2 regions of the Maridesulfovibrio ferrireducens genome follow, and region 2 is predicted to be linked to the other one. Evidence: predicted binding sites of a transcription regulator. Region 2 holds the regulator's gene; the other holds the start of a gene.
What was found. The regulator sigma-54, encoded in region 2, starts transcription at its own class of promoters, with help from an activator protein. The targets are predictions, from matches to a motif close to CTGGCACGGNNNNTGCTT.
Positions count from the first base shown of each region.

Region 1: the regulator sigma-54 is predicted to act here: its motif matches at 2,090-2,107, upstream of BLT41_RS00280 (Spy/CpxP family protein refolding chaperone).

Region 1 covers NZ_FNGA01000001.1:72,420-77,043, reverse strand. The annotation lists gene BLT41_RS00290 (two-component system sensor histidine kinase NtrB) at 1-465, opposite strand, end outside; gene BLT41_RS00285 (DUF4405 domain-containing protein) at 486-1,367, opposite strand; gene BLT41_RS00280 (Spy/CpxP family protein refolding chaperone) at 1,559-2,044, opposite strand; gene BLT41_RS00275 (radical SAM protein) at 2,234-3,934, opposite strand; gene ftsZ (cell division protein FtsZ) at 4,003-4,624, opposite strand, start outside.
Region 2 covers NZ_FNGA01000002.1:5,826-10,449, forward strand. The annotation lists gene rapZ (RNase adapter RapZ) at 1-131, opposite strand, end outside; gene BLT41_RS04795 (PTS sugar transporter subunit IIA) at 158-607, opposite strand; gene hpf (ribosome hibernation-promoting factor, HPF/YfiA family) at 611-1,153, opposite strand; gene rpoN (RNA polymerase factor sigma-54) at 1,201-2,616, opposite strand; gene lptB (LPS export ABC transporter ATP-binding protein) at 2,979-3,701, opposite strand; gene BLT41_RS04815 (LptA/OstA family protein) at 3,732-4,624, opposite strand, start outside.

The DNA.
Region 1 (4,624 bases), on a different contig from region 2:
ACCGTACAGTAAAGCCGCTTTTCCGTTGATCATAGCCGGAGTACTGGATTCGTTGAGTTTTTGGATCATATTAAAGATGGGGGCCGGGGGAGTGAATGATGTCGCAGCGTTTCCTTGTCCGACGACCACGATAGGTTTGTTATCGGGACCGTATAACCCGATAAAAAGCAGATCTCCCTGTGCAACCATTTCTTTGAAAAGATCTCTTGCCGCCGGAGTAAGGTTTTCTTGTGCCTGTTTGTTGTGCATTCCCTGCCGTCTCATTCTGCGCATTCCGTCGGAGAGCTGAATATCAAGCCCGCGGGTGATGGATTTAGCAGAAAGAAGCATATGCTCAAACACAGTCTGGTGCATCTGACGCAGGTTCTGCCACGTAAGGTAGAGGGAACCTGCTCCAAGTAACAGCAGAGCCAGAAGCGCTAAAGCGAGCGGCAGTTTTTGTGATCTTTGTGAACTTAATTCCATGGATGATTCTATTTATTCTCTTAAGGGTGCAGAAGTATTCCGATTTGACGCGGAGATGTCATTTCAAGCATCCCGGCAATGTCTCGGATGGTTGTAGACTTGTCAACAACCGCACCTTTTTCTCTAAGTATTCCGAGAGCCGTATTCAGATCAAGATTCTGTCTTTCGCAATATTGCTCAAGTGTCATTTGGCCTAGACCTGTTCCGGCACCGTTATGCATTCCAGCGCCTTTAATGTTCCCTGAATTTTGATTTATGCCGGATTTGTTGATCGGAGCTCCGGATTTTATATTGGCAGCTTGGTTCGGCTGATCTTTCAAAATAATTTCGTGAAGTTCTTTTGGAGTAAGTCCGGCTTTATGGGCAATTTCTTTGATTGATTGTGCGGGATTTTTAATTTCAATTCCGGCTGCTTTGATTGAAGCAACAGCCTTATCAATATCTAGCTCCATGCGTTTGCAGAAAACTGAAAGAGGGCTGAGTTCTGCATGACCGTAAGGTGGAACTCCGTATTTAATTTCTCCCTGAGTTTTCAGGTGTGTCGAAAATTCAAGTACTTGTTTCATAGGGGGCAGTCCGGCTAAAGTTCCCACTACTACGTACAGAGTGATGAAAATGCTGATAAAGAAAGCTGTGGATGAAAAGGTCGCTGCTGCTGCCTTTTTTTTCAAATATGCGGTGATGGGTTTCCAGTTGAGCCAGATATGAAGGATTGAAACAAAAAGAAATAGGACTCCGGTGCAGATATGAATATCACCCCATTGTTCTTTTGTAAGCCATAGAAATTTCCAGTCGGCCCAGTATGCAACTCTTCCTTGAGGCACGAGGTAGAGAATTACACTTGTTAAAGACATAACGATAATTGCGAAGAAACTGATTAGTGAAGTGATTTTTCTAAACATGCAAAGCCTCCTATTCGTATGGAACGTTTAATGAAAAATATTGAGTAACCTGATTCATTTGTTTTCGTTCTGTTACGTATAGCGTAAATCTTGTCGTGTTAGAAAGGCAATTAATAAAAAAGGAGGACTAAGAAGTCCTCCTTTTTACCCGTTTTCCTAATTATGTGTAGATGAACGCTTAATTCAATTGCTTAGTTAAAGCGGGGACATCCCTGCGGTGAACCGCAATTTTGATTTTTTTGGTAATTGTTGCCGCAGCCATTATTGCCGCCCTGCATCATCCCTCTAGATCCGTTTCTTGGTCCGGAGAAAGTAATTCCGGTTTCTTTTTCTAATTCAGCGGCCATCTTCTGATGAGTGGTAAACATTTTTTCTCTTACATCAGAGAGATCTTTTACCAATGCATGGATTGTTTCTTTGTCTGCCTTGCCTGAATTTACAAGAGCATTAAGTTCGGTCCGTTTGGCCCACTGCTGATTCTGGAGTGTTTGGAAAGTAGGTGTGTACTTGTCCATGATTGCTTGAGCTTGCTGCTGTTTTTCTGGCGTTAGCTGGTTGAATACAGCCCTGTTGCCCCCATTGTGGTATCCGTTCTGGGAGCCACCGCGTGCCATGGCTACTGCTGCCATTGATAATACAAACACGACTATTAATGGGATCAAGGTTTTTTTATTCATATGATCTCCTGTTGTTAAAAGTTGTTGCCCTCTCGAATTAACTTATAGCAGTATGCGTGCCAAAATTTTTAGTTATGTAATATTAGGGTCTTATGTTGTTTTACGTAAGATGTGAGTGTCTGTTTATGTGCAGTTGTCTGCACATTAACTGCACAAGTGCAGGTTGAGGAGAGCTATGGTGCAGGCTGATTAGTGGTTTTCAGCTTCGTCTGTGATCCATTTGTACATTCCACAGGACCGGCATTCGGCGCAACCTTTCGGAGGACATGGAGGTGTAATAACTCCTTGCTGATAGCGTTCCCATTCACGCCACAGATAAGCTTTGTTTATGCCCGTATCAATAAAATCCCATGGTAGCGGATCGTTTTTATCCAGATTGTGGTCAATAATATTTTCAAGGTCGCCTTCGTAGTATTTGAAAGCTTTTTTCCAGCCGCCTTTTTCTGCTGCTATCATAATAAATTTATGCAGTTCTTCGTTTCCGCGGGCAAGAATTCCTTGCAGTCTGGCTTGGAAAGGCGAATCTCCGGAAAAGGCGATACCTTTATATTTTTTTGTAAGCGAACTCACTTTTGAAAGGACATCTTTAAGCTCTTTTTCAGAAGGCATGGCAGACCATTGTAATGGAGTCCACGGTTTCGGCACGAGGCAACTGGCGCCAAGGGTGATGCGCATGTACTGCTTTTTCTTTTTACCCTGTCCGCGGTTACGGGCCTGATCAATTTTTTCGAGCATGCAGGCAAATTCTTCATAATCTTCGTCGGTTTCACCGGGCCAACCTACGATGATGTAAATTCTTAAATGATTTACACCTTTGGATGCGCAAAGTTCTACAGCGCGCAGGAAATCCTCTTCTTCAAGATTTTTACTTGCACTGTCCCGCAGTCGCTTACTTGCACCTTCTAAAGCCAAGGTCACAGTGCGAACACCGGAAGCTCGTAAAGTGTCGAGCAATTCTTCGGTAAGTCCGTCAGCTCTGACTGAGGATAAGGAAAATTTTGTTTTTCTGTCTTTGAGCCAGTTGATATATGGAAGAAGATCGGGCCAGTCGGTAAGAGCTGTTCCGATTAGTCCCACTTTAGGCGGATCTGCGAGTTCAACAATTTCTTTCAGCTTATCAATAGATGCGTGTCTGGGAGGTCTATAAATATATCCTGCCGCGCAGAAACGGCATCCGTAAGGACATCCTCTGTTTACTTCAACGAGGAACATGTCTTTGAAAACAGCTTCAGGACTGATGAAGCATGAGTATGCAGGTGTTGTTAATAAAGGGACTTGATTATTTTCCGCGTTGGTTTCAGGGAGAACAACGGCTCGTTTGACCTTATTCATGGTCTTACCCGGAACATATACTCCGTATCTGTCCTTAATTAGTTCAAGAAAGTCATCTTTACTTCCACCGTCATATATGTGCCGTTTAAGTTCGACGCATAAATCTTTAAGTCCGGCTTCGGCTTCTCCAACCCAGAAAAAATCGAAAAAAGCCGCAATGGGTGCAGGATTTAAAAATGCAACCGGACCTCCGGCCATAACCAGCGGGAAGCCCGGGCGTTCCGACGCTAAGGCCGGAACACCCGAATCTTTCAGCATTCTTACGGGGTAGAGATACTCTTCCTCGAAGTTTATGCTGAAGCCGATCAGGGGAAACTCGGACAGATCTTTGTCACTGTCCATGGAAACAGCAGGTTTACCCGGTTCACTTATAAAAAACCTTTCTACTGCAAGTTCCGTATCAGGAGCCAGCAGGCGATAAACAGCCTGCCATCCTAAAGTGGAGAGCGCAGCACCCTTTCTGCCGGGGAAGACTAGGGCCGTGGGCAGACGTCCACCAGTCTCTTCGGCTGCGGGTTCTTCACGTCCATAATAGAAGAAATCTTCTTTTACTGACATGTATCAAGGTCCGATGTGTTCCGGTTCATCCGAGTTGTTTCCGTATTATTATTCATATGCAGACAGAATTAATCAGCCTGTTTGCGGATGAAAGTAGGAACTTCAAAATCGTCATCATCGTGGAAGATAAATTCTTCTCCTCCGGAGTTTGCAGCACTTCTAACTGATTCCGGTTTTCCGGCTGCTTCCGCAGGTTTTGCACCGGTGCGCAGATATGCGGGGATAGAACGGTCTTCTTCTGAATGAGGGTTACCGAGCTGTCTTACGTTACCGTGTTCTTTTGCTCTTGGAGCCATTCCTCTCGGAGTAATGTTCGAGCGGACAGGCTGCTGTATTTCGCACACAGGCTGCATAGTTTTTTCTTCAGCAGTTTCGATGCCTGTTGCAATAACTGTGATGCGCATTTCGTCGCCTGCTTCAGGGTCGAAAACAGTTCCGAAGAAAATCTGTGCATCTTCGTGAGCTTCTTCATAAATAATACTTGCTGCTTCGCTGACTTCATCAATGGTCATGTCAGGAGAGCAGGTGATGTTGATGAGTACGCCTTTAGCGCCTTCGATGGAAACATCTTCAAGAAGAGGACTTGTGATAGCTTTCATTGCAGCTTCACGAGCTCTGTTTTCGCCTCTTGCGATTCCTGTTCCCATGAGAGCGAGACCTGAGCTGGACATAACTGCTTTAACGTCAGCA
Region 2 (4,624 bases):
GCCAGCATGCTTGCAGGAAGCCCGTCAACGCAAAAAAAACGTAAGTCCTCAAAAACCTTCAAAACTGTTGATTTTCCGGCTCCGGAAAGGCCGCTGACAACAATAACCGGAAACGAGTCTGCACTTTCCACCTAAAAGACCTCCGTGATGCCCTCGATTAAGTGATATTAAGTAGAGTCAACAAGTCTTGTGGGTTCTGCGCATTTATGAACGCATCTCTAAAATTGTTATCCTTAAGCTGTCTGGATATTTGGGCAAGGACTTTTAAGTGGCTTCCAGCTCCCTGCTCAGGAGCCAGAACCATAAAAAATATCTGGCACGGCTTAGCGTCAAGAGCTTCAAAATTAACTCCTGCCCCACTTCTACCAACAACCACTGCAATATTTTCAAGACAATCCAATTTACCGTGGGGGATGGCAATGCCATCCCCTATACCGGTTGTTCCTAATTTTTCACGAGACATAAGGACTTGGAGAGCACTCTCGACATCTAGCTCAAGCCCTGTGGCCTTAAGCGCTGTCACCATTTCTCTCAGAACTCCGCTCTTATCAGAGCTTTCGAGTTCATAAATCACAAGATCCTTATCCAAATTATCATTTATTATCATCAGTTAGTATCCTGGATCAATCAACCCAAAGTCGCCATTCTTGCGACGGTAAATAACATTTATAGCTTCAGTATCAGCATTTCTAAAGACAAGGAACTCATTGTCGAGAGTCTGCAACTGCATTGCGGCTTCGTCAACCGCCATAGGCTTTGGTACAAACTGATCAGTTTCAACAATAGTCGGTTCAGAATTATCTTCTTCTTCGGTTGTGAAGCTGATTACGTCCATACGAGCCGGAGCAACGTCCTTACGCCTGTGGCTTCTCATCTTATCGCGCATGCGTCTGAGCTGAACTTCAAGCTTAGCTAGAACCAAATCAACAGTTGAATACATATCTTCCGATGCTTCATATGCTGAGATATGAATATTATCGGAACTGAAAAGGACTTCAGCAACATGTCTAATCTTATCAACTGATAAAATGACCTGCATTTCAGTATTGTCCGGATTTGTTATAAACTTATCAAGCTTTGCAAATCTGGTGTTAGCATATTCCTTCAGGTGGTCGGAGGGGTCAAAGTTCTTAAAAGTAAATGCAACATTCATATGGATACTCCTTGAGTAAAGGGTGAATATGCTTTTCTACCGAACTGCTAGAATACCTGCTTCCTCTTAGAAGAGGAACGAATTCCCATTGCAGTCCTGTATTTTGCTACAGTCCTTCTGGCGATGTTGACCTCAAGTTCATCCTTGAGCATCTCGGCAATTTTTTCATCACTCAGAGGTTTTTTACTATTTTCTTCGCTGATTAGTTTCTTAATCAGCGCCTTAACCGATTCGGACCCGACCTGCGAACCATCATCAAGTCCGAGAGCACTATTAAAGAAAAATTTAAGTTCATAAATCCCATGCGGCGTCGAAACATACTTACTTGTCGTAATTCGACTTACAGTGGATTCATGCATTTCAATATCTTCAGCCACCTCTTTAAGAATAAGCGGTTTAAGCTTGGATACTCCACTTTGAAAGAACCCTCTCTGAAACCTTACAATTGAGTCCAGAACTTTATAAAGTGTACGTTGTCTCTGATAAAGGCTCTTCATAAGCCACTGTGCAGAGCGCATCTTCTCCTGGAAATATTCTTTATCTTCTCCCTTAGTCGAAGCCAGAGTCTCTACATAAAATGAATTCATCTGTAACTTAGGGAGACCGTCCTCATTAAGGACTATAACAAAATCTCCGTCATATTCATATACATAAGCATCAGGACTGACATAGAAAGAATCCCCACCCGAAAAACTTGCCCCCGGAAGCGGATCAAGAGTCTGCATCAGATCAAGATAGCTCTTGAGGTCTTCCATACTAAGCTTAAACTTTCTCGCAAGAGGCTTATAACGATTCTTCTCAAGATCCTCTAAATGATCCCGAACCAGCGAAACAAGAATCGGATCATCATCAAGGCGTAAAACCTCTAATTGAATAAGCAAACATTCCTGAGGGGTACGTGCTGCAACCCCTACTGGATCGAATCTCTGAATCCGAGAGAGCACTCGTTCAACATCTTCGAATTCAGCATAACAGGTTTCACAAATTTCATCCAACTCAATCCGTAAGAATCCACCATTGCTAAGATTACCTATTATGCACTCACCGATGGCGACTTCCTTATCTGTAAAATTCGAGAGACACATCTGCCATGCTAAATGGCCTTCTAAAGTGGTGGCCTTAGTCATCCTCGCTTCGAAAGACATTCCTTCTTCAAGAGACTCTGACTCTCTTGTCCCGGCCTGCTTGGAAGTACTCGAAAATTCTCCCAGATAATTATCCCAATCAGCTTCGCGGGAAATAGCCGCATCTTCTAAAGTCGCTGTGCCGGATTCCGCGTCAGGGCTGTCTGTACGCTCCAAAGCTTCAGCTTCTTCAAGTATAGGATTTTCAAGTAACTCCTGCTGAACAGTATCAAGCAGTTCTAATCGGGAAAGTTGCAACAACTTAATTGCCTGCTGCAACTGAGGAGTCATCACCAGCTGCTGAGAAAGCTTTAATTGTTGTCTAAGTTCCAGTCCCATATTTTCCTGCCACCCTATGATATGCTTAAGCAGTATCTTTTACATTTTTCTAATCGAATAAAATTAACCTGTAACTATTTTCAAAAAAAATATTTTAATCTTCCTTGAACTTGATTAAAGTATGCCACACTAAGAAAGCTCATGCAAGAATTAGTACAGATTTGCCCGTAATTTCAGGATCTTTTAACCTAAAATTATTCACATGAAAAAAGTGTACCAATGTTCAGCCTTACTGTAAATCGGCAATGGTAAATTTACTGAAAAAGGAGAGTTTGTATAATAAAAATAAGATATGAAAAAGAGGGACTGGTACTGAAAAAAGAAAAAAAGACAGGTAAATAAAAAGATGAAAAAACAACAAATCAGAGACTGAAACTATCTCCAAGATACAACCTGCGTGCCTTAGTATTTTTTACAATACTTTCCGGCGCACCGTTTAGAATTACGCGGCCTTCATATACCAAGTAGGCGCGATCACATATACTTAATGTTTCACGTACATTATGATCAGAAATAAGAATACCGAGTCCCATGTCTTTCAAAGAAGAAATAATATCCTGAATTTCAATAACGGCAATAGGATCAATCCCTGCAAACGGCTCATCAAGCAGAATAAACTTAGGATCATTAATAAGAGCTCTGGCTATTTCCAGCCTGCGACGTTCACCGCCTGAAAGGTAAAGCGCTTTCTGTTCTGCCAGACGTAAAATTCCGAGCTGATCTAAAAGTTCGTTAGCTCTCATGGGAATATCTTTCCCGGAAAGACCGGTATGCTCGATAATTATTTCCAAATTTTTACGAACCGAAAGTTTCTTAAATATAGAACTTTCCTGCGGAAGATAACTGATTCCATGTCTGGCCCTTTCATGCAGAGGCCAACTGGTAATCTGGTTTTTATTAAGATAAACATCGCCGGAAGTAGGTTTAACGACTCCCACAAGCATATAGAAAGTGGTGGTTTTACCTGCTCCGTTAGGACCAAGCAAACCGACAACTTCACCTTCCTTAACATTTAAGCTTATGCCACGGACAACTTCTTTCTGCCCGTAGCTCTTAACCAGCTTGTTAGCGATTATCGAAGACATATAAATCCTATAAAATTAGTTAATAAAAAACTATGGAGCAACATTTTTAGGAGTAAAGAAGATTGCTTCAACAGGCTTATCCCCGCCGACAACTTCAGAACGGTTATCTTTCAGATAGAACTTGATCAAATTACCTTGAACAAGATTCGGACCGTCTTGAAGCTTTGCATTACCTTCCATCAAAATAATCGAATCAACCACAACAAAGGTCAGTTTTTCACATGATCCTTTACGGTTATTCATATTCACCTTGACCCTGCCCTTTGCCACAATTTCTTTAATTTTATCTTGAGTGTCTTTAAGAGAATCGCCACCGGCCTTTAAAAAAGCTGTCAGCGTATCCGATGTCAGTGTAACATCAAGCCTTACGACTTTTACATTGCCGGAAAAAGTGATTCGATTCTTGTTTTCACTGAAAGTCATTTTTTTAGAAGTGATTTTAATAGGCACTTCATCCGGTCCGCCGGGAATTCTTTTCTTAGCAGGTCTATCTTTCTTTACTTCGACCGGAGGCTCAGCATTTAAATACGCCTTATAAACATATCCAACAAGGAGACTGTCACTTTCGGCTGTTGCTCCAGCCTTAAAGACAGGAAACCATTTACCTTCTTCCGGCCCGACAAGTACAGCCTGCCCGACTTCCAGTTTGTCGACGATAAGAGACTTCGCATTAGGCTCGGAGCGGACATTAAGTACAGCCGAAGCAAACATGGTTTCAGTCACAATGGGAGCATTCAAGACTTCGTCCATCGCCTTATCCATAGAAGCAAGAGCTGTTGTACGTTTCTGTAGTTCTACTTTCTTCTTTTTCTTTTCAGCTTCAAGCTCAGCTTTACGGGTATCGATTCCCGCCATTTTTTTCTTTTCCAGATTCTTTGGATAAGCGGCAAGGAAAGGGCCCCAAGCATAACCCCAGACCGGAG